3 regions of the Streptomyces sp. NPDC020489 genome follow, and region 1 is predicted to be linked to each of the others. Evidence: riboswitches for the same ligand, from Rfam matches in the RefSeq annotation. Region 1 holds a riboswitch; each other region holds the start of a gene.
What was found. A riboswitch is a leader RNA that binds a small molecule or an ion and turns the genes downstream of it on or off. The one in region 1 is predicted to bind cyclic di-AMP.

Region 2: another riboswitch for cyclic di-AMP. It lies ahead of ACH41F_RS17580 (transglycosylase family protein); the one in region 1 lies ahead of ACH41F_RS32255 (NlpC/P60 family protein).
Region 3: another riboswitch for cyclic di-AMP. It lies ahead of ACH41F_RS33210 (transglycosylase SLT domain-containing protein); the one in region 1 lies ahead of ACH41F_RS32255 (NlpC/P60 family protein).

Annotation. Positions count from the first base shown of each region.
Region 1 covers NZ_JBIRUZ010000014.1:135,283-145,055, reverse strand. The annotation lists gene ACH41F_RS32285 (PspC domain-containing protein) at 1-750, opposite strand, end outside; gene ACH41F_RS32280 (PspC domain-containing protein) at 940-2,238, shown strand; gene ACH41F_RS32275 (LuxR C-terminal-related transcriptional regulator) at 2,235-2,945, shown strand; gene ACH41F_RS32270 (NlpC/P60 family protein) at 3,081-4,151, opposite strand; gene ACH41F_RS32265 (hypothetical protein) at 4,658-5,011, shown strand; gene ACH41F_RS32260 (hypothetical protein) at 5,107-5,733, shown strand; gene ACH41F_RS32255 (NlpC/P60 family protein) at 5,753-6,931, opposite strand; cyclic di-AMP (ydaO/yuaA leader) riboswitch at 6,940-7,096, opposite strand; gene pcrA (DNA helicase PcrA) at 7,584-9,773, shown strand, end outside.
Region 2 covers NZ_JBIRUZ010000006.1:96,456-106,228, reverse strand. The annotation lists gene ACH41F_RS17605 (protein kinase) at 1-933, shown strand, start outside; gene ACH41F_RS17600 (SurA N-terminal domain-containing protein) at 1,090-1,734, shown strand; gene ACH41F_RS17595 (nucleoside triphosphate pyrophosphohydrolase) at 1,823-2,818, shown strand; gene ACH41F_RS17590 (cytochrome P450) at 3,229-4,491, shown strand; gene ACH41F_RS17585 (transglycosylase family protein) at 4,692-5,651, shown strand; cyclic di-AMP (ydaO/yuaA leader) riboswitch at 5,857-6,064, shown strand; gene ACH41F_RS17580 (transglycosylase family protein) at 6,068-6,760, shown strand; gene eno (phosphopyruvate hydratase) at 7,123-8,403, shown strand; gene ACH41F_RS17570 (septum formation initiator family protein) at 8,490-8,966, shown strand; partial or broken gene ACH41F_RS17565 (DUF501 domain-containing protein) at 8,990-9,391, shown strand; gene ACH41F_RS17560 (exopolyphosphatase) at 9,650-9,773, shown strand, end outside.
Region 3 covers NZ_JBIRUZ010000015.1:54,909-64,681, reverse strand. The annotation lists gene ACH41F_RS33225 (hypothetical protein) at 1-205, opposite strand, end outside; gene ACH41F_RS33220 (arabinogalactan endo-beta-1,4-galactanase) at 225-1,376, opposite strand; gene ACH41F_RS33215 (Cof-type HAD-IIB family hydrolase) at 1,668-2,483, shown strand; gene ACH41F_RS33210 (transglycosylase SLT domain-containing protein) at 2,480-2,926, opposite strand; cyclic di-AMP (ydaO/yuaA leader) riboswitch at 2,930-3,114, opposite strand; gene ACH41F_RS33205 (polyprenyl synthetase family protein) at 4,052-5,062, shown strand; gene ACH41F_RS33200 (DUF2092 domain-containing protein) at 5,760-6,998, shown strand; gene ACH41F_RS33195 (ATP-binding cassette domain-containing protein) at 7,032-8,024, shown strand; gene ACH41F_RS33190 (ABC transporter permease) at 8,011-8,916, shown strand; gene ACH41F_RS33185 (flavodoxin family protein) at 8,924-9,508, opposite strand; gene ACH41F_RS33180 (amidase) at 9,543-9,773, opposite strand, start outside.

The DNA.
Region 1 (9,773 bases):
GCGCCACCAGGAGGGGTATCCGGCGGGGACGGGCGGCGCCTTGGCCTCCGGCGGGGCGTCCGCGGCGGCCTGCGCGGCCAGCGGGTCGGTGTCGGGGGCGCCGCGGCGGCGCGACCAGTACCCGGCGCCGGCCAGCAGGAGGGAGAGGACGACGGCGAAGGTGAGGACCCCGCCGTTGTTCAGCAGGGTCAGGAACACCCCGCAGCCGACCAGCGCGAACAGCACGGCGGTCAGGGCCTGGCCGTCGACGCGGCCGGTCAGCAGCTTGCGGACCTCGTTCTCCTCCTCGTCGTCGTAGGGCACGAACAGCCAGGCGAAGCCGTAGAAGATGAGGCCGATGCCGCCGGTCGCGGAGAGCACGGCGAGCGTGATGCGGAAGATCACCGGGTCCATGTCGTACTGCCGCCCGAGCCCCGCGCACACCCCGGCGAGCACCTTGAACCGCCGGTCACGCCGGAACCTCTCGGGAGGCGCGGGGGCTCCGGCCGGAACGGGTCCCTCGGCACCCGCGTCGGACGGGGTGCCGGGGCCAGCGCCGGCCAGGGTGCCAGAGGTGGCAGAGGGGTCTGGGGTGCCGGACGCCGTGGCGGTCCAGCCGCCCCTCCCCGTCCCCGTTTCCGCCCCCGTGCCCGCCCGCGCACCCGCCCGCTCGTGCGCGCGCGGTTCCTCACCTGCGCCGGTCGCGGTGGGCACGGCGGACGAGGCACCCTCGTCGGGTGCCGGGTCCGCGGCGTGCTGGTGATCTGTCATGTGTCCATGGTGACGGGCGAGCCGCTCCGATGGGAGTCGGAGCGACCCTGGCCGGACCCTGATATCGCCCCTGAGCCGGCGCCGGGGAAGCGTTCGACGGCCCGACGTTTCTGCACGTGTCGAAGATCAGGGGCGTCTAGGGGACGGACCCTGATGCCCCGGCATCCGCGCCGTGTGACCATCGATGGCATGCCGGAAGCCGCAGCAGCGCCACTCGTCGAACCGCGGCCGCCGCGCAAGCTCTACCGCAGCAGTGACGGACGCTGGCTCGGTGGTGTGGCGCGGGGGCTCGCCGGGCATCTCGGGCTGCCGGTGATCTGGGTGCGGCTCGTCTTCGTGGGCCTGTTCATGGCGGACGGGCTCGGGGCCCTGCTGTACGCCGCGTTCTGGTTCTTCGTGCCGCTCGGGATCGGCGGGGTCGGGGTCGGTGGGGAGAAGCCGCCCTCCCTCGTCACCGCGGAGACCTCGCCGGACGGCCGCCGCAGACTCGTCGCGCGCCGGCCCGACAAGGGCCAGATGGTCGCCCTGCTGCTGATGGTCGTCGTGGCCATGGTCTTCGTGGGCAACGTCAATCTGGACGCCGGTGCCAAGGCCTACCTCTGGCCCGCAGTGCTCGTCGGCGCCGGTGTGGCCCTGGTCTGGCGGCAGGCCGACAACGCCCGCCGGGCCCGTTGGGTCGAGGTCGGCCGCCGCAGGCGCACCCTCAGCCTGTTGCGCGCCGCGGGTGGTGTCCTGCTGGTCACGGCCGGGGTCTCCGGCATCTTCGTCCTTCAGGGCTCCGCAGCCCACCTCGGCTCGGTCCTCCAGGCGGCCCTCGCGGTCCTGGTCGGCATAACGCTCCTCGCCGGCCCCTACCTCGTGCGCATGACCCAGGACCTCTCCGAGGAGCGCCTGATGCGTATCCGCGCCCAGGAGCGCGCCGAGGTCGCCGCCCATGTGCACGACTCCGTGCTGCACACCCTGACCCTGATACAGCGCAACGCGGAGAACGCGAGCGAGGTGCGCCGCCTGGCCCGGGCCCAGGAGCGCGACCTGCGGACCTGGCTCTACAAACCGGAGGGCACCGGCAAGGACGAGGCCGACGAACCCACCACCCTCGCCGAGGCGGTGCGGCGCAACGCCGCGGAGGTGGAGGACAAGCACGGCGTGCCCATAGAGGTCGTCATCGTCGGTGACTGCCCGCTCGACGAGAAGATCGGTCCGCAGATGCAGGCCGCGCGCGAGGCGATGGTGAACGCCGCCAAGTACGGTGGCGAGGGCGGCGCGGTTCAGGTCTTCGCCGAAGTCGAGGGGCGGACGGTCTTCGTGTCGGTCCGGGACCGCGGGCCCGGCTTCGACCTCGACTCGATACCCGGCGACCGCATGGGTGTCAGAGAATCGATCATCGGCCGCATGGAGCGCAACGGCGGTACGGCCCGGTTGCGGGCGGTGCCGGACGGCGGCACGGAGGTCGAGCTGGAGATGGAGAGGGCGGAGAAGACGTCATGAGCGACGAGGCGAACGACACGGCGGAGGCCACCGACAGCGCGGGCGGGCGCAGGGTGCGCGTGGTCCTCGTCGACGACCACCGGATGTTCCGTACGGGCGTGCAGGCCGAGATCGGCCGGACGGAGGAGACCGGTGTCGAAGTCGTCGGCGAGGCGGCGGACGTCGACCAGGCGGTCACGGTCATCACCGCGACCCGGCCCGAGGTGGTCCTTCTCGACGTCCATCTCCCGGGCGGCGGTGGCGTCGAAGTCCTGCGCCGCTGCGCTCCGTTGATGGCCGACGCCGAGCAGCCGGTCCGCTTCCTCGCCCTGTCCGTCTCGGACGCGGCGGAGGACGTGATCGGCGTGATCCGCGGCGGTGCGCGGGGATACGTCACCAAGACGATCACCGGCAAGGACCTGGTCGACTCCGTCTTCCGGGTCCAGGACGGGGACGCGGTGTTCTCGCCGAGGCTGGCCGGCTTCGTGCTGGACGCGTTCGCCTCGACGGACGCCCCGCCGGTGGACGAGGACCTCGACCGGCTCACCCAGCGCGAGCGGGAGGTGCTGCGGCTGATCGCCCGTGGCTATGCCTACAAGGAGATCGCCAAGCAGCTGTTCATCTCGGTGAAGACGGTCGAGTCCCATGTCTCGGCGGTGCTGCGGAAGTTGCAGCTGTCGAACCGTCATGAGCTGACCCGGTGGGCCACGGCACGACGGCTGGTGTGAGGCGCGCGGGTCCGGTCACGGAGGCGGCCGTTCCCGCTCGCTGAGGACACAGAGTGATCTCGTGGCAGTGGAAAGGACCGTTCCGTCCCTGTCGGGGTTCTCGAGTGAGCGGCCTCACCGCTGCGGCGCATCGGGTCACACCACCCGGGTCGCCCCCGCGAACGGCATCTCGTCGAGCGGTGCGACGCGTACCGGTGCCGAGGGGTTCGGGGCGTGGACCATCTGGCCGTTGCCGACGTAGATGCCGACGTGGCTGATGGCGGAGTAGAAGAACACCAGGTCGCCCGGCTGGAGTTCGGATCGGGAGACGCGGCGGCCGGCGCCGATCTGGGCGTAGGTGGTGCGGGGCAGGGAGATACCGGCGGAGCGGTAGGCGGCCTGGACGAGGCCGGAGCAGTCGAAGGCGTCGGGGCCGGTGGCACCCCAGACATAGGGGCTGCCGAGCTTGGAGTAGGCGTAGGAAACGGCGGCCGCGGCGCGGGAGTTGGGGGCCTGGACGCCACTGGCGGCGCCTCCGGCCACGGCTCCGGCCGCGGTGAGTCCGTCCCGCGTTCCGGTCCCCGCGCGGGACGCGTGCCGTACGTCGGTCGTCCGGTCCTCCTCCGGCAGCCGGGAGAGCAGTTGCCGTGCCGCGTCCAGCTTTCCGGTGATCGTCTTCTTGTGCCGCTTCAGCTCCGCCTGCCGTGACTTGAGCGAAGACAGTTCGACATGGGCGGCGCCGCGCAGTTGCTCGATCTCCCGCAGCTGCCTGCGCACGCTGGTGACGGAGGCCGCCTGCCGGGTGCCCGCCCGCTCGACGAACTCGGCGCCGTCGAGGTAGCGGTCGGGGTCGGCGGAGAGCGCCAGTTGCAGCGCGGGGTCGAGACCGCCGTCGCGGTACTGTGCCGCCGCCATCGAACCCAGCGCGTCCCGCTCCGAGTTGAGCCTGTCCGTCTTGCGTGCCGCCTCGTCCCGCAGCGACTTCAGCCGCGTCTCGGCCGCGTCCGCCTTCTCCTTCGCGCCGTTGTACTTCTCGGTGGCGACCTCCGCCTCCTGGTACAGCTTGTCCACCTTCGCCTTGACCTGCGCCGGGGTCAGGTTCGGCTCGGCGTGTCCGGTCCCGTCGAAACCGGTCGCGGTCGCCGCGCCCGCGAGGGCGATCGTCGCCGCGGTACGGGCCGTGGTGCCGCCGGCCGAGCGCTGCCTGGGCTTGCGGTGCGCTGCCACGTGGACTTGCACGTCCTTTCGTACGACCGCCTGGTTCGGGTGGGACCGCCCCGGACGTGCTGTGGGCCGTACGGGCGCCAGGGGAGCGGACGCACGGCCCGCCCGGGGCGGTTCACGCGTCCGGCGGCGGCCCGCACAGGGGGAGCGGGCCGCCGCCGGATTTTCTCGGCGGTGGTGTCCGACTGCCGCCCCTGGCCCGGGCGGCGGTGGGGAGCCGGTCACCTGGGGAAGGACGCTAAACCTGACGGTGTCGCCGCGGTAACGGGATGCGCGGAAGTGGTCCGAGGGGACCGCCGGGTGACCGCATGCGACCGTGATTCCGTTCTCGTGCCGTCGACTTCACGCAGGGTGATGACCGAAGTGCGGATTCCGGGACGGGTGGGGGTGCCGGAGTGCTATGGGGCGCATATATGCAAGAGCGTGACGGCAGCGACAGCGACAGGTAGCAGCGGCAGCGGCAGGGCGGTGTAGGGCGGCTCAAGCGTCTCTGGCTAGGCTCCGGCCCCATGGACGTACTCATCCATCTCTTCGTGGGCCTGCACATCATCGGCATCGCCTCGCTGCTCGGCGGCTTCCTCACCCAGATGAAGGCCATGGGTCAGGGCACCGCCCGCTTCGTTCCGGCGATGCTGCACGGCGCGCTCACCATGCTGGTCACCGGTGTGATCCTGGTCGGCCTGAACCAGGCGGACGACCAGTCCGTCAACAACGTGAAGATCGGCATCAAGCTGGCCCTGCTGGTGGTGATCCTCGGCCTCGTCTATGTGAAGCGGGACGACGAGAAGGTGGAGAAGGGGCTGTTCGGGCTGGTGGGCGCGCTGACCATCGCGGACATCTTCATCGCGGTGCTCTGGACGTGAGTCCTCGCGGGACTCTGGACCTGGTCGGAGCAGCGGCGCGGATCTGAGTAGTTGCGCTCATGACACCCGGCCCCCCGTCCCGCGAGACTCTGCCCATGCCCTTCGGAAGACCAGCCACAGCTGCCCCAGCCGTCACGGCCGCCGTAGTCGCCGCCCTCCTCGCGCTCACGGTGACCGCGTGCGGAAGCCAGAAGGGTGGTGTGGGGGCGCAGTCGAGCCCCGGCGCGCGCTCGGGCAGCGCCTCGCCCTCCTATCCGCCCCCGCCCCGGTGCGCCCAGGCCGCGAAGACGCCAGTGGCGGTGCCCTCTTCGCCGAGCCCCCGTGCCGACACCGCCACGCCGGAGGAGAACATCGATCAGCCCCCGAACTACGCCGACAACCACGCGTACCGCATGCGGGCCTCACTCAGCGCGGAGCAGCAGGCCAGCGGTCAGGCGTCGGCGGAACTCATCCTCGCGGAGCTGGCGAAGGTCAGGAAGGAGGGCGGTTCGGGGGAGTACGGGAGCTTCGGCGACGAGCGCGTCGAGGCGGCGCTGGCGCGCCTCGGCTGCGGCGAGGAGCACGGGGTCTCCGTCGGGAACGGCTACTACGCCGTCTACACGGGCGTCGTGTGCGTGTCGGGACGGGTGACGAAGGACGAGCTGACCGGCGAGGTGCACGGCGTCTACGCCGAGCCGCAGCCCGGCGAGGGGCCCTGTGTCGAGAACCGGGGAGGTCACTGACCCAGGGCCGTGTACCGCGTCAAGCCGGCCGCACCACGCTGTGGATCGCCGACTCACCGTCGTAGAAGAGGGACTCCTCGCGCACGTACGCCCCCGGCTTCGGCGCGTGGATCATCTTGCCGTTGCCGATGTAGATGCCGACGTGGGTGACGTCGTCGTAGAAGAAGACGAGGTCGCCGGGCCGGGCGTTGGCGAGGGAGACCGTGGTGCCGGCGTTCACCTGGTCGTAGGTGGTGCGCGGCAGGGAGATGCCGGCGGCGTTCCAGGCGGCCTGGGTGAGGCCGGAGCAGTCGTAGGAGTCGGGGCCGGTGGCGCCCCAGACGTACGGCTTGCCGATCTGTGAGCGGGCGTACGCGAGCGCCTTCTCGGCCTTGGTGGCGTACGAGGGGTCCGTGGTCTGCGAGGAGTCCGGGCTCTGCGAGGGGGAGGAGGACGACGAACCGCCCGTCGACTCCTTCTCCGCCGCCTCCTTCTCCGCCGCCTTCTGCTCGGCCGCCTGCTGCTTCGCCAGCTCCGCGGCCTTGCGGGCGGCCTCCTGCTGCTTCTCCTTCTCGATCGCCGCGAGCCGCGCCTTCTCCTCGGCGGTCAGCCGCGACAGCAGCTCGCGCGCGTCGGAGAGCTTCTTCTGGACGGTCGCCTTGGCGGTCTTGAGGTCGCTCTGTGTGTCGGTGAGCGTCTTGAGGCTCTGGGTGGCCTCCTGACGCTTCTTCATCGTCGCGGCCTGCTCGGTGACGTAGTCGTCGACCGCGCCCTTCTGGCGGGACGTCATACGGCCCATCAGCTGCGTCTGGTCGAAGTAGTCCTGCGGGGAGTCCGCGAGCAGGAAGGTCGCCGTGTCCGGCGCGGAGGCGCCGGTGCGGTACTGGGCCGCGGCGAAGGTGCCGAGCTCCTCGCGGGCCTCGTTGAGCTTCTGGGTGCGCTCGGCGACGTCGTCGAGGAGGGTGTCGACCTCCTTGCGCTGCTTGGCGGTCTTCTCCTTGGTCGCGTTGTACTTCTCGGTCGCCGACTCCGCCTGGCGGTAGAGGTCGTCGACCTTCTTCTCGACCTCCTCGATGCTCGGCTTGTCGTCGGTCGAGGGGGCGGCGGTGGCCGTCTGGGAGAGCAGCGCCACGGAGGTGAGGGCGGCGGTGGCGAGAGCGGGGGTGCGTATGCCTGCCACGCGCGTACCCGCGGCGGACGGCTTGCGGTGCGACGCCAAGGTCGGCGACTCCTTCCATGCTCCGCCTACCGAGTTAGCTGTCGGGTTCGGGCGGGTGCTTCGGAAGGTGTGCCCTACGGCCGTCCCCGGAGGGGAGTGGGGCCGATTCACCCCGGATCGGTGTGGGTCCCCGGCTCCGGCTGCCTGGACAGGCGCACCGGACTCGGCGGAGGCCGCGCGGCCCGGCGACGTTCGCCGGTGGGGGTCGTACGGCCTGCCCGGCACGGTAGCCAACTCGCGTGGCCCCTGTGAAGGTTGATGGTCGATATGCCCGATACATTTTCGTGACCTTGGGGCGGGACGCGGCAGGGTCCGGTCAGTGCGGGCCGATCTGGCAGAGCTTGGTCGTCTTTCTGGCGAAGTGGCCGCGTCGCGTCCGCCTGCCGGGGCGGGGCTTCCTGTCGAGCCGCGGTCGCCCGGACAGCGCGAGCGGTGGCTGTGGCCGCTTGCAGCGAGCTGTGGTGCGTACGCCGTTCCTGTCTTCCGGTCCGACGGCGGCAAGGTCTACGTGGCGGCCTGACTCTTTGCTGCTGAATGGTCGCGGAGAGTGAGCAGGCCTTGGGTGGTTCCGGGCGGGCCCGCAGGCCCTCTTTCCCCCGACTTCTCGGGGTGGCGGCGGGGTGTCAGTGGGGAGCCCTAGACTCGGAGAGCGATGAGCAGCCTCTTTGATGACAGCTTCCTGGCGGACCTCCAGGCCCCTAAGGGCCGCGAGGAGGAGCCCCCGCCGCCGCCCGAGGACGAGCACGGACCGGAACCCGTTCCGGACGATCTGTTCGGCGGGAAGTTCGACGTGCCGCCGGACCGGGACGGCTACTACCGCGACGGCGCCGCCCGCCCGGTCCTGGACGCGGCCGCGCTGATCGAAGGGCTCAACGAGAACCAGCGTGCCGCCGTCGTGCACTCCGGCACCCCGCTGCTCATCGTGGCCGGCGCCGGTTCCGGCAAGACCCGTGTGCTCACGCACCGCATCGCGTACCTGCTGGCCGAGCGGGGCGTCCACCCGGGCCAGATCCTCGCGATCACCTTCACCAACAAGGCCGCGGGCGAGATGAAGGAGCGCGTGGAGCAGCTCGTCGGCCCGCGCGCGAACGCGATGTGGGTGATGACCTTCCACAGCGCGTGCGTGCGCATCCTGCGCCGGGAGAGCAAGAAGCTCGGCTTCACGTCGTCGTTCTCGATCTACGACGCCGCCGACAGCAAGCGGCTGATGGCCCTGGTCTGCCGTGACCTGGATCTCGACCCCAAGCGGTACCCGCCCAAGTCCTTCAGCGCCAAGATCAGCAACCTCAAGAACGAGCTGATCGACGAGGAGGACTTCGCCGCCCAGGCCACCGACGGCTTCGAGAAGACCCTCGCCCAGGCCTACGCCCTGTACCAGTCGCGGCTGCGCGAGGCCAACGCCCTCGACTTCGACGACCTGATCATGACGACGGTCAACCTGCTGCGTGCCTTCCCGGACGTCGCCGAGCACTACCGCCGCCGCTTCCGGCACGTCCTGGTCGACGAGTACCAGGACACCAACCACGCTCAGTACGCGCTGGTCAGGGAGCTGGTCGGCACCTCCGAGCACCCCGTCGACGTACCGCCCGCCGAGTTCGACCTGCCGCCCGCCGAGCTGTGTGTCGTCGGTGACGCCGACCAGTCGATCTACGCCTTCCGCGGCGCGACCATCCGCAACATCCTCCAGTTCGAGGAGGACTACCCGCAGGCGACCACGATCCTGCTGGAGCAGAACTACCGCTCCACCCAGACGATCCTGTCCGCCGCCAACGCGGTCATCGAGCGCAACGAGTCCCGCCGCCCCAAGAACCTGTGGACCAACGCGGGCTCGGGCGCCCGCATCACCGGCTATGTCGCCGACACCGAGCACGACGAGGCGCAGTTCGTCGCCGACGAGATAGACCGACTGACGGACGCGGGCGAGGCGAAGGCCGGCGACGTCGCCGTCTTCTACCGGACCAACGCGCAGTCCCGGGTCTTCGAAGAGATCTTCATCCGCGTCGGCCTGCCCTACAAGGTCGTCGGCGGCGTCCGCTTCTACGAGCGCAAGGAGGTCCGGGACGTCCTTGCCTACCTGCGCGTGCTGGCCAACCCCGAGGACTCGGTGCCGCTGCGCCGGATCCTCAACGTCCCCAAGCGCGGCATCGGCGAGCGCGCCGAGGCGATGATCGACGCCCTGTCCCAGCGCGAGAAGATCAGCTTCCCGCAGGCGCTGAAGCGGGTCGACGAGGCGTACGGCATGGCCGCGCGGTCGACGAACGCCGTGAAGCGGTTCAACGTGCTGATGGAGGAGCTCCGTACCATCGTCGAGTCCGGCGCGGGCCCCGCGACCGTCCTGGAGGCGGTGCTCGAACGCACCGGCTACCTCGCCGAGTTGCAGGCCTCCACCGACCCGCAGGACGAGACCCGGATCGAGAACCTCCAGGAACTCGCCGCGGTGGCCCTGGAGTTCGAGCAGGAGACGGGCGAGGGTGAGGAGTCCGCCTCGCTCTCCGAGTTCCTGGAGCGGGTCGCGCTCGTCGCCGACTCCGACCAGATCCCCGACGAGGACGAGGACGGCTCCGGCGTCATCACCCTCATGACCCTGCACACCGCCAAGGGTCTGGAGTTCCCGGTCGTCTTCCTGACCGGCATGGAGGACGGCGTCTTCCCGCACATGCGCGCCCTCGGCCAGACCAAGGAGCTGGAGGAGGAGCGGCGCCTGGCGTACGTCGGCATCACGCGCGCGCGGGAGCGGCTGTACCTCACGCGCTCCTCGCTGCGCAGTGCCTGGGGGCAGCCGTCGTACAACCCGCCCTCGCGCTTCCTGTCGGAGATCCCGGAGCAGCACGTGGAGTGGAAG
Region 2 (9,773 bases), on a different contig from region 1:
GCGCTCGGCGTGCTCCTGCACGAACTCCTCAGCGGTGACGTCCCGTTCTCCGGGTCCACGGCGCTCGGTGTCCTGCACCGGCACCTGTACGAGCCCCCGCTCCCGGTGCGGCGCGTGCGCCCCGAGGTGCCGGAGGCGCTGGAGGCACTCGTCCTGCGCCTGCTGGCCAAGGACCCGCAGCACCGCCCTGCCAGCGCGCAGGAGGTCTACGAGGACCTGGCGCTGCTGCTGCCCGCGCGGGGCACCCCCACCGGGGCGCCCCTTGACCCCACGCGCCCCTTCCTGCGCCCGCACGCCCCTTGGCCGGACCGCGCCCGCACGCCGGCGCCCCAGCCGGCGCCCGCCGGCCCGCTCGCGCCCCCCGCGGCGAAGCCCGACGTCGCCCGCGCGGTGGACGAGGTCAAGCGCCTCCTCGGCGAGGGCCGCATCACCCAGGCCGTCGACATCCTCGGCGCGATCCTGCCCGCCGCGGCCGAACAGCACGGCGAGAACTCCCCGGTCGTGCGCACCCTGCGCAAGCAGTACGCCGCCACGCTCATGGACGACGGCCAGTACCGGCGCGCGCTGCCCGAACTGCGCCGCCTCGCCGACGAACGCGCCGCCGAGGCGGGGCAGGCCGACCCCCAGTCCCTGCGCTTCCGCTACGACGTCGCCCAGTGCCTGGAACAACTCGGCGAACCGGCGGCGGCGCTGGCCGAGTACCGCGCGCTCCTGCCGTACTACGAGAACCAGTACGTGGCCGGCGACCCGGAACTCGCCCACGACGTCCGCCGCCGCATAGGCCACCTCCTGCTCGCCCTCGGCGACCGCGCCGCGGCCCACGGCACCCTCGCCCGCCTCGTGCACGACGTGGAACGCCTGCACGGCCCCGGCCACCCGCTCGCCGTCGAGATCCGGCGCACCCTGGAATGGCTGGGGCAGGTGCGCGGCTAGGTCTCGCCGCGCGCTCGAGCCCGTGACCGGGGCGCGGCGGTGCCCGAACTCCTGATGAATCGTTGGTCGAATGGGTTGGCCAGAGCTTGCCCACTGCCTACCATCGATCACCGCAAGACCTTGTGCACCGTCGCACAATCTCCTCGGGAGGCTTCCTTGCACCGCCGCCGTCGCACCGCGCTCCTCCTCTCCGCCGCGATCGCCGCGGCGCCCCTCCTCACCGCCTGCGGAAACGACGCGCACCCCGGCGCGGCAGCCGTCGTCGGCGGCCAGCGGATCAGCGTCGCCCAGTTGGAGACCAGGGTGAGCGAGGTACGTGACGCGCAGCGCGCGGCGGTGCCGGACGAGCAGCAGTACGCCCAGGCCATCGCCAAGACCGGCACCCTCAGCCGGGACACCCTGCACAGCATGGTCCTCGACCGCGTGCTGCACCGGGCCGCGCAGGACGCCGGGGTGACGGTCACCCGCAAGGAGATCCAGGACATGCGCGCCGGCCTGGAACAGCAGGCCGGCGGCGCCAAGGCCCTGGAGACGGCCTGGCTCCAGCGCTACGGCATCGCCCCCGAGCGTCTCGACGACAACCTCCGCCTCCAGCTGGAGGCCCAGAAACTCGCCGCCGCGCTCGGCACCGACACCAGCACCGCCGAGTTCTGGCAGGCCCTGGGCAAGGCGTCCGAGAAGCTCGACATCGACCTCAACCCCCGCTACGGCACCTGGGACGTCGCGAAGAGCAGCCGCGTCGACGCCAAGACCCCGTGGGTGCGTGAGGTCACGGCGAAGGCAACGCCGGAGACGGCCTGACACCCTCACCGGTCATACGATCCGATCACCCCGCCCGGCCTGTGGACAACTGATCGGATCCGTCGGCACCGTGCGTTAGCTTCGAACCGTGAACACCACCACCCCCGAACCCGCACCTGCTGCCGACCCCGGCCGCATCGTCCTGCTGACCACCAGCCACCGTGTCGCTCCCGGCCTGCTGTCCTGGCCCGCCTGGCAGGCCCTGCGCGCCGCGGACCGCGTGCTGTGCGCCGACGGCGCGCACCCGCAGCTGCCGTATCTGCGCGAGGCCGGGATACGGGTGGACGAGGACTCCCCGGCCGCCGAGGAACTGGTCGAGGCGTGCGCGGGCGGCCGCACCGTCGTCGTGGTCGCGACGGGCGAGGGCGAACCCCGCCTCACCGACGGCCTCGCCCGCCTCGCCGGCTCGGGCCGCGTGTCCATGCCCGAGCTGGAACTCCTCCCCGCCTCCTACGACCTGCCGGGCGCCCGCCTCCTGGACCTCGTGCAGGTCATGGACCGCATCCGCGTCGAGTGCCCCTGGTCCTCGCAGCAGACCCACAAGGGCCTGGCGAAGTACGGCATCGAGGAGGCCTACGAGCTCGTGGAGGCCATCGAGGAGGGCGACCGCGACGAACTCCGCGAGGAACTCGGCGACGTCCTCCTCCAGGTCGTCTTCCACGCACGCATCGCCGAGGAGGACCCGGAGACCCCCTTCTCCATCGACGACGTCGCCGGCGGCATCGTCACCAAGCTCATCCACCGCCACCCGCACGTCTTCGGCGACGAGACCGCGACCACCCCGGAGGAGGTCAAGGAGCACTGGCTGCGCACCAAGGCGACAGAAAAACAGCGCACGTCCGTCACCGACGGCATTCCCCTCGGCCAGCCCGCCCTCGCCCTCACCGCCAAACTGGCGTCCCGGGCCCGGACGGCGGGCCTGGAGGTACCGCTGCCGAGCACCGAGGGCATCGGCTACGAACTGTTGGCCCTGGCCACCAGAGCCGAGGCGGAGGGCATCGACCCCGAGGCGGCTCTGCGCGCGGCGGCACGCGTGTACCGCGACACGATCCGCGAACGAGAGGCCGCCCCGCCCCAGCCCTGACCCCAACGCAACCGACCCCGTGCCTGGGAGCCGCCCCACACGCACGTCCCTCGCCCCCGCCGCCCCTACCCGTCCCATACCCAGGGGCTGCCGCCCCTTCGACCCCGCCCAAACCCTGGGGGCTGCGCCCCCAGACCCCCATCGGCCCTGAAGGGGCCTCGTCCTCAAACGCCGGACGGGCTAAAAGATGCGCACCGGCGCCACGGCGGGAAGGGCAGGGGCGCGCCCCCGCGGACGGGCCACCGGCGCCACGGCGGAAGGGGACGTACCGGGGGGTGCCCGCCCGCAGTGTCGGGCGTCCAACCGACAGCACAGCTTGGTCCCACGGCACCGCCCGACCGAGGACGGACACCCCCCGGTGCGGCCCCGACCCACAACGCACCCCGCGACCCGCCGGATACCGTCAGGGAGTGACCGACCACCCCACCCCCGCCCCGGAACTCTTCACCTGGGAGTTCGCGACCGACCCCTACCCCGCCTACGCCTGGCTCCGCGAGCACGCCCCCGTGCACCGGACCCGGCTCCCCAGCGGAGTGGAGGCCTGGCTGGTCACCCGGTACGGCGATGCCAAGCAGGCCCTGGCCGACCAGCGGCTCAGCAAGAACCCGGCGCACCATGACGAACCCGCGCACGCCAAGGGCAAGACCGGTATCCCCGGTGAGCGCAAGGCGGAGTTGATGACGCATCTGCTGAACATCGACCCCCCGGACCACACCCGCCTGCGCAGACTGGTCAGCAAGGCCTTCACACCCCGCCGCGTCGCCGAGTTCGCGCCGCGCGTGCAAGAACTCACCGACCACCTCATCGACCAGTTCACGGCGAAGGGGTCCGCCGACCTCATCCACGACTTCGCCTTCCCGCTGCCCATCTACGCCATCTGCGACCTGCTGGGCGTCCCGCGTGAGGACCAGGACGACTTCCGGGACTGGGCGGGCATGATGATCCGACATGGGGGAGGGCCGCGGGGCGGTGTCGCGCGGTCGGTCAAGAAGATGCGCGGGTACCTCCTGGAGCTCATCCACCGCAAGCGCGAAGGGCTGCCCGCCGAGCCCGTACCCGGCGAGGACCTCATCTCCGGTCTGATCCGCGCCTCCGACCACGGCGAGCACCTCACCGAGAACGAGGCCGCGGCGATGGCCTTCATCCTGCTCTTCGCCGGGTTCGAGACCACGGTCAACCTGATCGGCAACGGCACGTACGCCCTCCTCACCCACCCCGAGCAGCGCACCCGTCTCCAGAACTCTCTCGCCGCGGGCCGAACCGACCTGCTGGCGACGGGAGTCGAGGAACTGCTCCGCTACGACGGCCCCGTGGAACTGGCCACGTGGCGCTTCGCCACCCAGCCGCTCACCATCGGCGGACAGGACATCGCCCCCGGCGACCCCGTCCTGGTCGTGCTCGCCGCGGCGGACCGGGATCCGCAGCGGTTCGCCGATCCCGACGTCCTCGACCTGTCCCGGCGGGACAACCAGCACCTCGGATACGGCCACGGCATCCACTACTGCCTCGGCGCCCCGCTCGCCCGCCTCGAGGGCCAGACCGCGCTCGCCACACTCCTCACCCGGCTCCCGGACCTCCGACTCGCGGTGGATCCGGCCGATCTGAGATGGCGTGGGGGGCTCATCATGCGTGGACTGCGCACGCTGCCGGTCGAGTTCACGCCCGTTCGGTAGGAAGCCGGGCAACTCGCCCCTGACCCGCGGTCCTTGTGCCGGGCGACGCAAACATGACACGCCCTCAAGTCTGTGATCTTCACGTGATCTGTGCGGCATTAACTTGTGACAAGTGATCGTCTGCCGATACGTTCTCGCATCAACGCGGCGACCCGAACCACCCGCCGCGCCCGCACTGTCGTCTCGCGAAAGGGCACCGCATGCTCACCGGGAACGGTCGTCACCGTCGCCCCCGTCAGGCTCCGGCACTTCTCGTTGCGGCCGGAGTGACCGGCTCCGCCATCGCGATCCCGCTGCTCGGCGCGGGCGGGGCGAGCGCGGCGGACGGGAACACCTGGGACCAGGTCGCCCAGTGCGAGACCGGTGGCTCCTGGAGCGCGAACGACGGTGACGGCCACTACGGCGGGCTCGACCTCTCGCAGAAGAACTGGGAGAAGTACGGCGGCCTCGACTACGCCACGAGCCCCGACCTCGCCAGCCGCAACCAGCAGATAGCCGTCGCCGAGAAGGTCCTCGCGGACCAGGGTGTCGGCGTCTGGGGCACCTGCGGTCTGCTGCACGGACTCAGCGAGGACTCGGGCTCCGCCGATGTCGACACCGGCGTCGCTTCGCCGTCGACGAGCGACAGCGACGACTCCGACGCGTCCGCCCAGCCCGAATCCACCGAATCAGCCGAAACTACCGAATCCTCCGAATCACCCGGATCGGCGGGTCTGTCCAACTCGTCCGGCGAATCGGAATCGGCCGATGCGACGGACTCGTCCGGCAGCGCCTCCTCGTCGCCCACCACCGGAGCGGACAAGTCCGCCAAGTCGGACAACTCCGGCTCCGCTCCGGGTGGTGCGCTGTCCTCCGGCAGCCCGTCCGCCGCGCCGACCGAGAGTGACGAATCGGACAACTCCTGGCGAGAGGGCGGCTCTTCGAACCTGGTGGACACCGGCGCCCTCGTTGCCCCCTCCGAGGGCACCGGCCGGCACCGGGGTGCGAGCGCCGAGGAGGGCTCGTACACCGTCCGGACCGGCGACACGCTCGCCTCCATCGCCGACTCCCTTGACCTCGACGGTGGATGGCGTCGGCTCTATACCGCGAACGAGCAGGTCATCGGCGCCGATCCGAGCGCGATCGAGCCCGGGCAGACCCTTGCTCTAGGTAGCGAATAGGGCGAAATCCCCAGGGAAAAACCGTGAGTTCACGTCCGTACTTCACCGCAAATGTCCCGTTTGGTGAAAGTGTGGGATGAGTCTCAGAAGCCCTGATCGTCTTTGAAATCCCCCGGGTTCCGTGTCTACGGTCAACACCGCTCGTCACCGCGAGCCCCGGCTGCCGCAACGCCGAATCCTGCCAGCGGCCGTACGGGAACAGTCGTCGCGTCAAGCGCCGTAGGCAGGAGCGGGGGACCCAAGGTAAGTGCCGGGTCCGGAAGTTGAGGCCTCACGGGGTCTCATGGCCGAGAGGCCGCCGGAACCGGCTTGGGGTGGAGCCGCGCAGCGCGCCGAGAGGCGAGATGTGCGGCCGGGCAACTCAACCGGCCCGAACCCGACAGCTCACCTCGCAGGCGTCGGTGAGGGGATCCACCATGCTGTTTTCCGCCAAGGGCAAGCACCGTCGTCCGTCCAAGGCCACCCGCGCCGCCGCGCTCGCCGGTGTCACCGGTGTCGCCATCGCCGCTCCGCTGATGGCGGCCGGCAACGCCTCGGCCGCCACCGCCTCCGAGTGGGACGCCGTCGCCCAGTGCGAGTCGGGCGGCGACTGGTCCATCAACACCGGCAACGGTTACTACGGCGGCCTGCAGTTCTCCGCCTCCACCTGGGCCGCGTACGGCGGCACGGCGTACGCCTCCACCGCCGACCAGGCCTCCAAGGCGCAGCAGATCGAGATCGCCGAGAAGGTCCTCGCGAGCCAGGGCAAGGGTGCCTGGCCGACCTGTGGTGTGGGCCTGTCCAGCGCCGGCTACACCGGCGGTGGCTCCAGCTCGTCGTCCTCGAGCGACAGCAACAGCGGCAGCACCAGCACCGGCACGCGCTCCTCCGAGCAGCAGGCCTCCCGCTCGTCCGAGCGTCCGGCCGCGAAGAAGACCGTCACCACCCCGACCGGCAAGAAGGTCAAGAAGGGCGACGGCGAGTACAAGGTCGTCAAGGGTGACACCCTCAGCTCCATCGCCGAGGAGCACGACGTCAAGGGTGGCTGGCAGAAGGTGTTCAAGCTGAACAAGGACATCGTCAGCGACGCCGACTTCATCTACCCGGGCCAGCAGCTGCACCTCAAGTAAGAGGGACACGGCCGCGCCCCGGCCGAACCACGGCCGCCCCGGCCGAATCACAGCCGCGTCCCGGCCGAACCACAGCGCCCTCACATCCGTGGCCCTCACACTGAGGGCCTCGTGAGGGCCCCCCGTCCCCACGGGCTCCCCGCTCCGGTGCGTGTTCCCCCGTACGCACCGGGGCGGGGTTTTTTCGTGCGGTGCCGCCGAGACGCCGCCGTCGGTTTGTTCGGTTCAGAAACAATTTACTCTCGGTTCTGTCCACGGGGCGGTCCACGCGGTGGCCGATCCCCCGGAGCCGGTTAGGCTCGGTCTCGCAGAACCCACCGCGGTCCCGGCGGACCGTGTCACATCCCAAGAAGGAGATGCTCGTGCCGTCCATCGACGTCGTCGTAGCCCGGGAAATCCTGGACTCCCGAGGCAACCCCACGGTCGAGGTCGAGGTCGGCCTCGACGACGGCAGCACCGGTCGTGCCGCCGTCCCCTCCGGCGCCTCCACGGGCGCCTTCGAGGCCATCGAGCTGCGCGACGGTGACCCGAACCGCTACCAGGGCAAGGGTGTCGAGAAGGCCGTCCTCGCGGTCATCGAGCAGATCGGCCCGGAGCTGGTCGGCTACGACGCCACCGAGCAGCGCCTGATCGACCAGGCGATGTTCGACCTGGACGCCACCGACAACAAGGGCTCGCTCGGCGCCAACGCCATCCTCGGCGTCTCCCTCGCCGTCGCCCACGCCGCCTCCGAGGCCAGCGACCTCCCGCTCTTCCGCTACCTGGGCGGCCCGAACGCGCACCTGCTGCCCGTTCCGATGATGAACATCCTGAACGGCGGCTCGCACGCCGACTCCAACGTGGACATCCAGGAGTTCATGATCGCCCCGATCGGCGCGGAGTCCTTCTCCGAGGCGCTGCGCTGGGGCACCGAGGTCTACCACACCCTCAAGAAGGTCCTGAAGAACAAGGGCCTGTCCACCGGCCTCGGCGACGAGGGCGGCTTCGCCCCGAACCTCGGCTCCAACCGTGAGGCCCTCGACCTCATCCTCGAGGCCATCAACGAGGCCGGTTACACCCCCGGCGAGCAGATCGCCCTCGCGCTCGACGTCGCCGCCTCCGAGTTCTACAAGGACGGCGTCTACTCCTTCGAGGGCAAGGACCGCTCCGCCGCCGAGATGACGGAGTACTACGCCGAGCTCGTCGCGGCGTACCCGCTCGTCTCCATCGAGGACCCGCTGTTCGAGGACGACTGGGAGGGCTGGAAGACCATCACCGACCAGCTCGGTGACAAGGTCCAGCTCGTCGGCGACGACCTGTTCGTCACCAACCCCGAGCGTCTGGCCCGCGGTATCGAGGAGGGCGCCGCCAACGCGCTGCTCGTCAAGGTGAACCAGATCGGCTCGCTCACCGAGACCCTCGACGCCGTCGAGCTGGCCCAGCGCAGCGGCTTCAAGTGCATGATGTCGCACCGCTCCGGCGAGACCGAGGACGTCACGATCGCCGACCTCGCCGTCGCCACCAACTGCGGCCAGATCAAGACCGGCGCCCCGGCCCGCTCCGAGCGCGTCGCCAAGTACAACCAGCTCCTGCGCATCGAGGAGATCCTCGACGACGCCGCGGTGTACGCCGGCCGCTCGGCCTTCCCCCGCTTCAAGGGCTGAGCCACAGCCAAGTCGTACGTACGTCCCCGTACTCGGTCCCGTACCGTGTGCGGGGACGTACGCGCGTGTGAACGGGAGTGAGAGAGATGGCCGTCAAGGACCGTGACCGCTTCTCCACCGCCACCCGGATCCGGCTGCTCGGCGAGCAGACCGCCGCCCGCGTCTACCGCTCCCAGACCAAGCGGCAGGCCCGTCGCTCCCGGCTGACCGGCCGCGCGGCGCTGCTCGCGCTGGTGCTGTGCTCGCTGGTGGTCGCGCTCGCCTATCCGATACGGCAGTACGTCTCCCAGCGCGCCGAGGTCGCCGACCTCCAGCGGCAGCAGGAGCAGGCCCGGCAGCGGGTCGAGGAGCTGCGGGACGCCAAGGCGCGCTGGCAGGACGACGCGTACGCCGAGCAGCGGATCCGGGAGCGGCTGCACTATGTGATGCCGGGGGAGACGGGGTTCATCGTCGTCGACCCGGACGCGGCGCGGCAGTCGCGCGCCGATCTGGGGGCGGCCGACCGTCCCTGGTACGCGAACGTCTGGGACGGGGTCGACAAGTCCGACGCCTCCGACCAGTGAACCTGACCTAGAGAAAGACAGGCATGGAAACGCCCCCGCCGACCACTTTGCGCACCGAGCCGACCGACGCCGACGTCGAGGCCTTCAAGCAGCAGCTCGGGCGTCCGCCGCGCGGACTGCGCGCGATCGCGCACCGCTGCCCGTGCGGCCAGCCGGACGTGGTGGAGACGGCCCCGCGGCTGCCCGACGGCACGCCCTTCCCGACGACGTACTACCTGACGTGTCCGCGTGCCGCCTCGGCGATCGGCACGCTGGAGGCGAACGGCGTCATGAAGGAGATGACGGAACGGCTCCAGAGCGATCCGGAGCTGGCCGCCGCGTACCGCGCCGCGCACGAGGACTACCTCGCGCGCCGGGACGCCATCGAGGTCCTGGAGGGCTTCCCGAGCGCGGGCGGCATGCCGGACCGGGTGAAGTGCCTGCACGTGCTGGTGGGGCATTCGCTGGCCGCGGGTCCGGGCGTCAACCCGCTGGGCGACGAGGCGATCGCGATGCTGCCGGAGTGGTGGCTCAAGGGTCCGTGCGTGCAGCCGCTCGCCGCGCCCGACCCGGCCGAGGAGCACCCGGGCGAGGAGGGTGCGGTGTCCGACCCCGCCGAGGCCCGCGGCGGCTCCTTCGCCGCCGCGCCGGCCGTCCCGGAGGGCTTCGGGCGGGTCGCGGCGGTCGACTGCGGTACGAACTCCATCCGGCTCCTGGTCGCGGACGTGAACCCGGCCACCGGTGAGCTGCGGGAGCTGGACCGGCGGATGACGATCGTGCGGCTCGGCCAGGACGTGGACCGGACCGGCCGGCTGGCGCCCGAGGCGC
Region 3 (9,773 bases), on a different contig from region 1:
CGGCGTCGGGGTATTTCTCCCGCTCGTACTGGCTCTCGGTCTGGTAGCCGATGGCGACGTACGGTCGGCGGTCGTCGTCGTCCACGCGCCAGATGCGGAAGGACAGGGCGTACATCTCGGGCCTGAGGTCGGCGGGGAAGCGTTCGAGCACGCCGACGGCCGCTGTCCGCAGATGGTCGAGGAAGGTCTCCGGCAGGTCCGTCACCCCGGGAGCATCCCATCCGCTACGACCGGTAGCGGCCCAGGGTCCGCAGGCCGGGCAGGGCCCGGTCGTGGAAGTCGAACAGCGCCAGGTTCTCCCAGGCGTTGCCCGAGCCCGGGTCCTGCGGGTCCCAGCCGCTGCCGGCGCGGTAGGTCCAGGCGCCCTCCCAGTAGCAGTAGCCGAGACCCTGTCCGTCGGGGACGCCCGCGGTGAGGTCGGCGACCGTGCGCAGCCAGGCGGCCTGGCCCTCGGGGGTGGCGGGGAAACCGGGGGTGAGCTGCGCGGGGCTGTTCAGGATGTCGTTGACGTCGTCCTCGCTGCCGAGCGTGAAGGGGTACGCGGTCTCGGCGATGACGACCGGCTTGCCGTAACGGGCGGTGAGATCGGCGAGGTTGGCGGCGGCGGTCTGCGGAGTGCCGTGCCAGAAGGGGTAGTACGACTGGGCGATGACGTCGAAGTCGACGCCGTGGGACACCACGTTGTCGAACCACCAGCGGGACGTGCCGTTGTCGCCGCCCGAGGCGATGTGCAGCAGGGTGCGTACGCGGGGCGTGGTGTCGCGGGCGGCGCTCAGGCCCGCCTTGAGCAGGGCGGTGAGGTTGCCCCAACCGCCGCTGTCGCCACCCCAGTTCTTGCCCTCGGGCCAGAGCATGCCGCCGTTGATCTCGTTGCCGACCTGGACGAGGTCGGCGGGCGTGCCCTGCCGGCGCAGCGCTCCGAGGACGTCGGCGGTGTGGTCGTACACGGCCCGGGTGAGCCCGGCGACGTCCAGATCCGCCCACGCGGCCGGCTTGGTCTGGTGCGCCGGGTCGGCCCAGGTGTCGGAGTAGTGGAAGTCGACCCAGATGCCGATACCGGCCCGGCGCAGGCGGCGGGCCAGCGGCAGCACGCGCGCCTTGGTGTTGTAGCCGTCGGCGGGGTTCACCCAGACCTTCAGCCGGGCATGGGTGACGCCGGCGCGGGCGAGGAGACGGACCGGGTCCTCGCGGCGGCCGTCGGCCGTGCGGTACACGGCGCCGTGGTCCTCGTTCTTGGGCAGCGAGGAGATGTCCATGGCGCGGATCTCCAGGCGCCTGCGCCCACGTGAGGTGTCGGCGGCCGCGGGCGTGGCCCCCAGCACGGGCACGGCGAGCGCGGCGGCTCCGGCGGCGGTGAGAACACTGCGTCTGCGCATCTCTCGGGTCCCTTCGGCGGACGGTCACGGAGAAGATCGGCGCCGGATGCGCCTGTGAGCGTGCACAGTCGAGACCGTCGCTGATGTTCTGAGCTCCCAGTAAGTAACCCCACAACCTCTGTGCTGACAAGAGGTTACGCGCTCTTCGTTCTGTGCACGATCACAGTTACATCAGCACAGTCACCTGTGCGCAGCGACGCGCGGAACCGGAGCGGCGGTCAACGCATGTGAAGGCTGCGCCCGTCCGGTTCGCGTCGAGTCGGCAGGGGTTTCCATCCGTATTCTCTGATCATGGCCGCACCCACCGCATATGCACTCATCGCCACTGACCTGGACGGGACCCTGCTCCGGGGCGACGACACGCTCTCCGACCGGTCGCTCGCCGCGCTCGCCCGGGTGGCGGAGGCCGGGGCCCGGCATCTGGTGGTGACCGGCCGTCCGGCCCCGAGGGTGCGGCCGCTCCTGGACGACCTGGGCAGCACCGGGCTCGCGGTGTGCGGGCAGGGCGCGCAGGTCTACGACGCCGGCGCGGACCGTCTGCTCTGGTCGGTCACCCTGGACCGGGAGTTGGCCGAGACCGCGCTCGGCAAGATCGAGGCCGAGGTGGGGCAGGTGTACGCCGCCGTCGACCAGGACGGGGTGCACGGGCTCACCCTCATCGAGCCCGGCTATCTGATGCCGCACCCGACCCTGCCCGCCGTGCGGGTGGCGCGCCGCGACGACCTGTGGTGCGAGCCGATCAGCAAGGTGCTGCTGCGCCATCCGTCGCTGTCCGACGACGAGTTGGCGGCGACGGCGCGCACCGTCGTCGGTTCCCTCGCGACCGTGACGATGTCGGGCCCCGGCACCGTCGAACTCCAGCCATGCGGCGTCACCAAGGCGACGGGCCTGGCGATGGCCGCCGGACACCTCGGCCTCGGCCCCGAACGGACCGTCGCCTTCGGGGACATGCCCAACGACATCCCCATGTTCGACTGGGCGGCCCACGGGGTCGCGATGGCCAACGCCCACCCCGAACTCAAGGCCGTGGCCGACGAGGTGACCTTGTCGAACGAGGACGACGGCATCGCCGTCGTCCTCGAAAGACTCTTCCCCGCCGCGTTCTAGTAAGCACCCCACACGTTGTCGATCGACCCGTACCGCTGCGCCGCGTAGTTGCAGGCGGCGGTGATGTTGGCGACCGGGTCGTAGGGGTCCCACGAGGTGTTCGCCACGTGGTACGCCTGGAACGTCGGGTCGATGACCTGGAGCAGGCCCTTGGACGGGGTGCCCGCGGCGGCGTTGGAGTCCCAGTTGTTGATGGCGTACGGGTTGCCCGAGGACTCGCGGATGATGTTGCGGTAGATGCCGTTGTAGCTGCCGGGAATGCCGTTCTGGGCCATGACCTGGAGCGAGGCGCGGATCCAGCCGTCGAGGGTGTTGGAGTAGCCGAGCGAGGTCGCGGTGGACACCGTCGGGGTGGCCGCGGAGGCGCTGGTGGCGCCGACGAGCGGAAGGGCGAGCAGGGCTATGCCGGTACCGGCGATGGCGAGCTTGCGGGGCAGACGCATGACGAATTTCCTCTCCGGCGCCTACGAGGTGAGCTGTCGGGTTCGGGCGGGAGCTGCCCGGCCATGCCGGAGAAGGCATGGCTACACCCCGAGCCGTGCCGGATCGCCCTGAGACGTCCGGATTCGGCGACTTACCTGGGTCCCCCGCTCCTGCCGTACGTGTTTCGTTGAGTGAGCGGTATCGGGCGGCGGCAGGATTAGGCGTCCGCCCGGGCCCGGAACGTATGCGAGGGCACATGTCCGGAACAAGTACCGAATTCACAGATCACACTTGTTGACCTTGGTGCGCGGTTTGTCGCCCGTGGAATTCCAAGGGAGTCGGGTGGGCGGACGTGAGTCAACTCACTGGTGAGCGCAAGAGCGGCATATCGGGCAAGGATGCCCAACTGGCAGTTATCCGGCGGCTCGTGGGGTTCGCTACCGGAGCGGGTCCGCAGCGTGCTCGGACCGCGGGTCCACGCCTGCTCGGACTCGTCGAAGGCGGTGCCCGAGGACGCCTCGCGGCGGGCGGGCGGCGTACGGATGCGCGGGCCCATCGGGGTGACCGCAGTGGACGGGGTGCGTAGTGCGGCTCGGCCCCTGGGTCGCCGCCGTCACGGCCGGGCCCGCGGGCGTCGGGATCGCGCCGTTGACGCCGAAGCGGGCATACGTTCGGCGATCGGGGTGAGGTGGACCAGGGGGGCCGTGCGCGGCGCGGACGGGTGCGGCCGGCCCTGTGCGTCGCCGCCACCGTGGCTCACAGCGGCATGCGCATGTCACCCAGGCGAGGGCGGCTCGCGTGCCCAGGATCGAGAACCGTTCCCCGTATCTCCAGGCCGGAGCGGGTGTGCAGGCCCTCGGGGCCGACCGAAGGAGGCGGTGTCGTGCTCGGGCGGCGGCCCTCCGGCGGGGGTCCACATCGATGGCCGTTCGCGACACGCTGTGCCGCTTTCGTCCAAGTCTTTAGATATCCGCTCTTTTCAGGTGATCGGAAACATAGCGGTCGTGGTCCCATACCGCCCGTGCTGCTCGGGTGGGTGGCATCGGTGATCGAAAGGTGACCGGATACGCTGACTTGAGTGATGGCAGCGACCTATCGACAAACCGCGTAATCGCCAGTAGACACCAGCAGACAGGAGACCCCTCGTGACCGTCGTCGGGCCGTTCGGGCTGAGCGTGCGGGACCAGGCTCTGGAAGCCGATGTCCAGGCCGGGTTGGCGGCCGTCGAGGAGGGTTTGCTCGAAGCCACCAAGAGCGAGGTCCCCTTCATCACGGAGGCCGCGCAGCACCTCGTCCGGGCGGGCGGAAAGCGCTTCCGCCCGTTGCTGGTGATGCTCGCCGCCCAGTTCGGTGACCGCCACGCCCCCGGGATCGTGCCGTCGGCCGTGGTGGTGGAGCTGACCCACCTGGCGACGCTGTACCACGACGACGTGATGGACGAGGCGGCCGTACGGCGCGGGGTCGACAGCGCGAACACCCGCTGGGGCAACTCGGTCGCCGTCCTCACCGGCGACTTCCTGTTCGCCCGCGCCTCCCACATCCTGGCCGACCTCGGTCCGGAGGCCGTCCGGGTCCAGGCCGAGGCGTTCGAGCGGCTGGTCACCGGGCAGATCCTGGAGACCGCCGGACCGGTGGACGGCCGGGACCCGGTCGAGCACTACCTGGACGTGCTCGGCGGCAAGACCGGCTCGCTGGTCGCGGTCTCCTGCCGCTTCGGCGCGATGATGTCGGGCGCCGACGAGACGGTGGTCGACGTCCTCACGCAGTACGGCGAGCGTCTCGGCGTCGCCTTCCAGCTCGCCGACGACGTGCTCGACATCGCCTCCGACTCCCACGAGTCCGGCAAGACCCCGGGGACGGACCTGCGCGAGGGCATCCCGACCATGCCGGTGCTGCGGCTGCGCGAGCGGGCGGCCCGGCTGGGGCTGGCGGAGGACATCGCGCTCTGCGAGCTGCTGGACTCCGACCTGACCGACGACGCACGCCACGCGCAGGCGCTGGCCGCGCTGCGGGCGCATCCCGCGCTGGAGCAGGCGCGGCGGGACACGGTGCGGTTCGCGGAGGAGGCGCGCGGGGCGCTGGCCCCGCTGCGGGAGTGCGACGCGAAGGCCGCGCTGATGGAGATGTGCGACGCGGTGGTGCATCGGGCGGGGTAGGGCCTGCCGGATTGTTGTCTGCCGCCTGCCGCCTGCCGCCTGCCGCCTGCCGCCTGCCGCCTGCCGCCTGCCGCCTGCCGCCTGTGGCCCACCGCCTGCGGCCTACCGCCCTCCGCCTGTTGCCGTAGCAGTTCGCTGCCGTTCGCTGCCGAGCGTGGCGGCGTAGTACCCGGCGCGCCCGCGTCGAGCCGCACAGCGGCAACCGCCCCGCGAGCGTGGCGGCGTAGTACCCGCGCGCACCCCCGCAGTCCAGCCGCACAGCGGCCTCTGCGGCCCGGGTGAGCCGGAGCAGGGCGGGGCGAGGTGCCCGGCCCCGCACCCGACCCTCCCGCGTGATGCGCGTCATACCGTCGGTCTGCGCCCGGTCCGCGATCAGCCTCGTACCGAGGCCCCGGATGTCGTGGCCGACCGCGTTCCCCATCCACCGGGGTGCCAAGGGCACCGACGGCGGCGGCCCGTGTCCGACCCCTACGGGTCGGGGCAGGCGCCGCCTTGCCGTGTCATACCGCAGGTGTACGTGGAGTTGAGCCCGCGGGCTGACGTCTTTCCCTGGCCGATTTGGTCAGATGGACATCACGGAAAACACCACTCCTCACCGATTCGGGTGAGAATGGCGGCTACGGGGTGGTCGTGAGGCCATCCCCCTCGGGGGAGCCAGTAGTTGGAAGCCGCCGCCCAACACGGAGGTAGGGCACACATGGCACCGTACGGATCCGACGACAGCACGACGGCGGACGAGGCCGACGACCTGCGCGCCGGCCGGCGCAAGGCCGCGCGGTACGTCGTCCCGGTCGCGGTCGTGGGGGTGGCCGCGGCGACCATCGGGCTCGTCCCGGCGCTCGCCGACTCCGGCGACCCGGACCTGCCGAAGATCAGCGCACAGCAACTCATCGAGAAGATCGCCGCGTCCGACGTGGAGCGGCTGACCGGCACCGTGAGGATCAACACCGACCTGGGGCTGCCGGACCTCGGCGGACTGGAGAGCGGCCTGACCGGCGGTCGCGGCGGCTCGGGCGACGGCTCGTCGGCCGACCCGACGTCCAAGCTCCCCGAACTCGCCACCGGCTCCCACACCCTGCGCGTCGCCGCCGACGGCCCGGACCGGCAGAAGATCTCGCTGCTGGAGGACGCCGCCGAGTACAGCCTCATCCACGACGGCAAGGACGTCTGGGGCTACGACAGCGCCTCCAACGAGGTCTTCCACGCCACCGCCGACGAGGGCGACGGCAAGAAGGGCGGGCAGGGCAAGGAGCAGGAGCTGCCGGCCACGCCCAAGGAGCTCACCGAGGAGGCCTTGAAGGCGGTCGACGACACGACCTCCGTGACCGTCGACGGCACCGCGCAGGTCGCCGGCCGCGACGCCTACCGGCTCGTCATCAAGCCCAAGGACTCCGGGTCCACCGTCGGCCAGATCACCGTGGCCGTGGACGCGAGGACGGGGCTGCCGCTGAAGTTCACCCTGACCCCGGCGAGCGGCGGGGCCGCGGTGGTCGACGCGGGCTTCACACAGATCAGCTACGCCACGCCGGCCGCCTCCACCTTCGACTTCACGCCTCCCAAGGGCGCGAAGGTCACCGAGGAGGACGCCACCGACGCCGCCAAGGCGCCCGAGCACGCGGGCCGGCACTCCGGCGAGGACTTCGACCGGGACTTCGCCAAGGGCGCCGGCCCCGAGGGGCTCGACGTCATCGGCGAGGGCTGGAACTCCATCGCCGCCTTCGACACCGGCGGCCAGGGCATGCCGTCCGGTTCCGAGGCGGGCGGCGCGTTCGGCGGCTTCCTCGACTCCCTCGGTGACAAGGTCAGCGGCAAGTTCGGTGAGGGCACCGTCTTCAAGACCCGTCTGATCAACGCCCTGATCACCGACGACGGCAAGGTGTACGTCGGCGCGGTGACCAAGGACGCGCTGGTGAAGGCGGCGGACGAGGCCAGGTAACCGCCGTACGCGCACGACGAATCGAGGGAGCCGATGGACCAGCCGCCCGCCACGGAGTCACATCCGGAGGGCGACGGCGCGAGCGCCGACGCGGGTGACAGCGTCATCCACACGCGCGCGCTCACCAAGCGCTACCGCGGCGGGCAGCTCGCCGTCGACGGTCTCGACCTGACCGTCCCGGCGGGCAGCGTCTTCGGCTTCCTCGGTCCGAACGGCTCCGGCAAGACCACCACCATCCGCATGCTGATGGGCCTCATCGAGCCGACCTCCGGGTCGGCCCGCGTGCTGGGCCGCCCCATGCCGCGCTCGGCCCGCGCGGTGCTCCCGCAGGTGGGCGCCCTCATCGAGGGCCCCGCCCTCTACGGCTTCCTCTCCGGCCGCGACAACCTGATCCGCTACGACGCCGCCGACCCGACCGCCGACCCCCGCACCCGGCGCACCCGCGTCGCGGCGGCCCTGGACCGGGTCGGGCTGTCAGCCGCCGCCGGCAAGAAGGCGAAGGCGTACTCGCTGGGCATGAAACAGCGCCTGGGTCTCGCGGCAGCGCTCCTCCAGCCCCGCCGGCTGCTGGTCCTCGACGAGCCGACCAACGGCCTCGACCCGCAGGGCATGCGGGAGATCCGTTCCCTGGTGCGGGAGTTGGCGTCGGACGGCACGACCGTCTTCCTCTCCTCGCATCTGCTGGACGAGATCGAACAGGTCTGCACGCACGCGGCGGTCATGGCGCAGGGCCGGCTGATCACCCAGGGCCCGGTGGCGGAGCTGGCCGCGGGGGCGCGGGGCCGGCTGGTCGTGACGAGCCCGGACGCGGCGGAGGCGGCGCGGGTGCTGAAGGAGCAGGGGGTGGGGGACGTCGTCGTGGCGGACGACACCGTGACCGCCGATCCACCGGACGGCGAACTGGCCGACCTCAACGCCGCGTTGGTGGCGGCGGGCGTGCGCGTCCGCGCCTTTGGGGTGCAACGGGCCACGTTGGAGGACGCCTTCGTGGCACTGACGGGGGAGGGCTTCGATGTCGCGGGTTGAGGTGGACGCGCCCGAGCGACGCCCGGACCGGCCCCGCCCCACCGGCGGTCGCCGCACGACTTTCTACGGCGCCCTCCTGCACAACGAACTGCTCACCACCTTCCGCCGCTGGCGCACCCTCGCCCTGCTCGCCGTCCTCGCCGCCGTCCCCGTCCTCGTCGGCATCGCCGTGAGGATCGAGACCGGTGACGGCGGCGGCGCGGGTCCCGGTGGCGGTGGCGGCCCCGCGTTCATCTCGCAGATCACCAACAACGGCCTGTTCCTGGTCTTCACCGGCCTCGCCGCGACCCTGCCGTTCTTCCTCCCCATGGCGATCGGCGTGGTCGCGGGCGACGCCATCGCCGGTGAGGCGAACGCCGGCACCCTGCGCTACCTCCTGGTCGCCCCGGCCGGTCGCACCCGCCTGCTGTTCACCAAGTACGTGACGGTGATGGCGTTCTGTCTCCTGGCCACGCTGGTGGTCGCGGTCTCGGCGCTCCTGGTCGGCGCCCTGCTGTTCCCCCTCGGTGACCTGACGACGATCTCCGGCACCCGGATCAGCTTCGCCGAAGGGCTCGGCAGGGCCCTCCTGATCGCCCTGGTCGTCGCCGCGTCACTGACCGGCGTGGCGGCGCTCGGCCTGTTCGTGTCGACCCTGACCGGCAGCGGCATCGCGGCGATGGCGACGACCGTCGGTCTGCTCATCACCGTCCAGATCCTCGACCAGATCCCCCAGCTGCACGCGATCCAGCCGTACCTCTTCTCCCACTACTGGCTGTCCTTCGCCGACCTCATGCGCGAACCGGTGTACTGGGACGACCTGGTGAAGAACCTCGGCCTGCAGGCCCTGTACGCGGCCGTGTTCGGCTCGGCGGCATGGGCCAGGTTCACCACCAAGGACATCACCGCCTGAGGGCCGGTCAGGGGGTGTCGTAGGGGAAGCGGGCGAGCGGTGCCTCCTGGGCGAAGAATGTCTTCGCGCGGGCCAGCGCCTCGGTGTCGTTCAGGACGTCGCCGGGCTTGCTGCCGTTGCCGAGCAGCACCCCGCCGAAGCGCATCCCCATGTACGCGGCCGAGTGGTTGAGGGTGCCGATCAGCGGGTCGGCGACCTCCAGTTCCTCGTGCGCGAGCGCGGTGACGCCCCACAGGGTGCGGCCCGCGAGGGTGGCCTTGAAGTCGGCCCCGGGGGTGCGCAGCCAGCCCGACCAGTAGTCGAGGTAGCCCTTGGCCTGGGCGGACAGCGAGTACCAGTACAGCGGGGACGCGATCACGATGTCGGTCGCCGCGAGCGTGGCGTCGAAGAGGAGTCCGACGCTGCCCTCCGTCGGCCGCCGGTGGTCGCTGTCGTGCCGCAGGTCCTCGAAGTCGGGCAGTGGATGGTCGTTGAGGTCGATCCACTGCTGCTCGACGTCGCCGGGCAGCTGCTCGGCCGCCTTGCGGGCCAGCAGCTCGGTGTTGCCGTCGGTGCGGCTGCTGCCGAGCACGAACAGGAAGCGGCGTGTCATGGAATCCCCCAGACGATCGATGTATGTACGGTGATTATATGCGTGTGCATTTAGCTGTCCAGGGGGTGGCGGCGGCTCCGGCCACCTGGAGCAGCAGCGCCTCCGCACCGTGCCGCGCGACCAGCTGGAGCCCGACCGGGCAACCGTCCGGGCCCAGACCCGCGGGGATGCTGATCGCCGGATGCCCGCTCAGGTTGAACGCCCAGGTCAGCGAGGTGGAGTAACGGTCACCGGGGCCGTCGTGGCCGTGCGGTCCTGTGGGTGC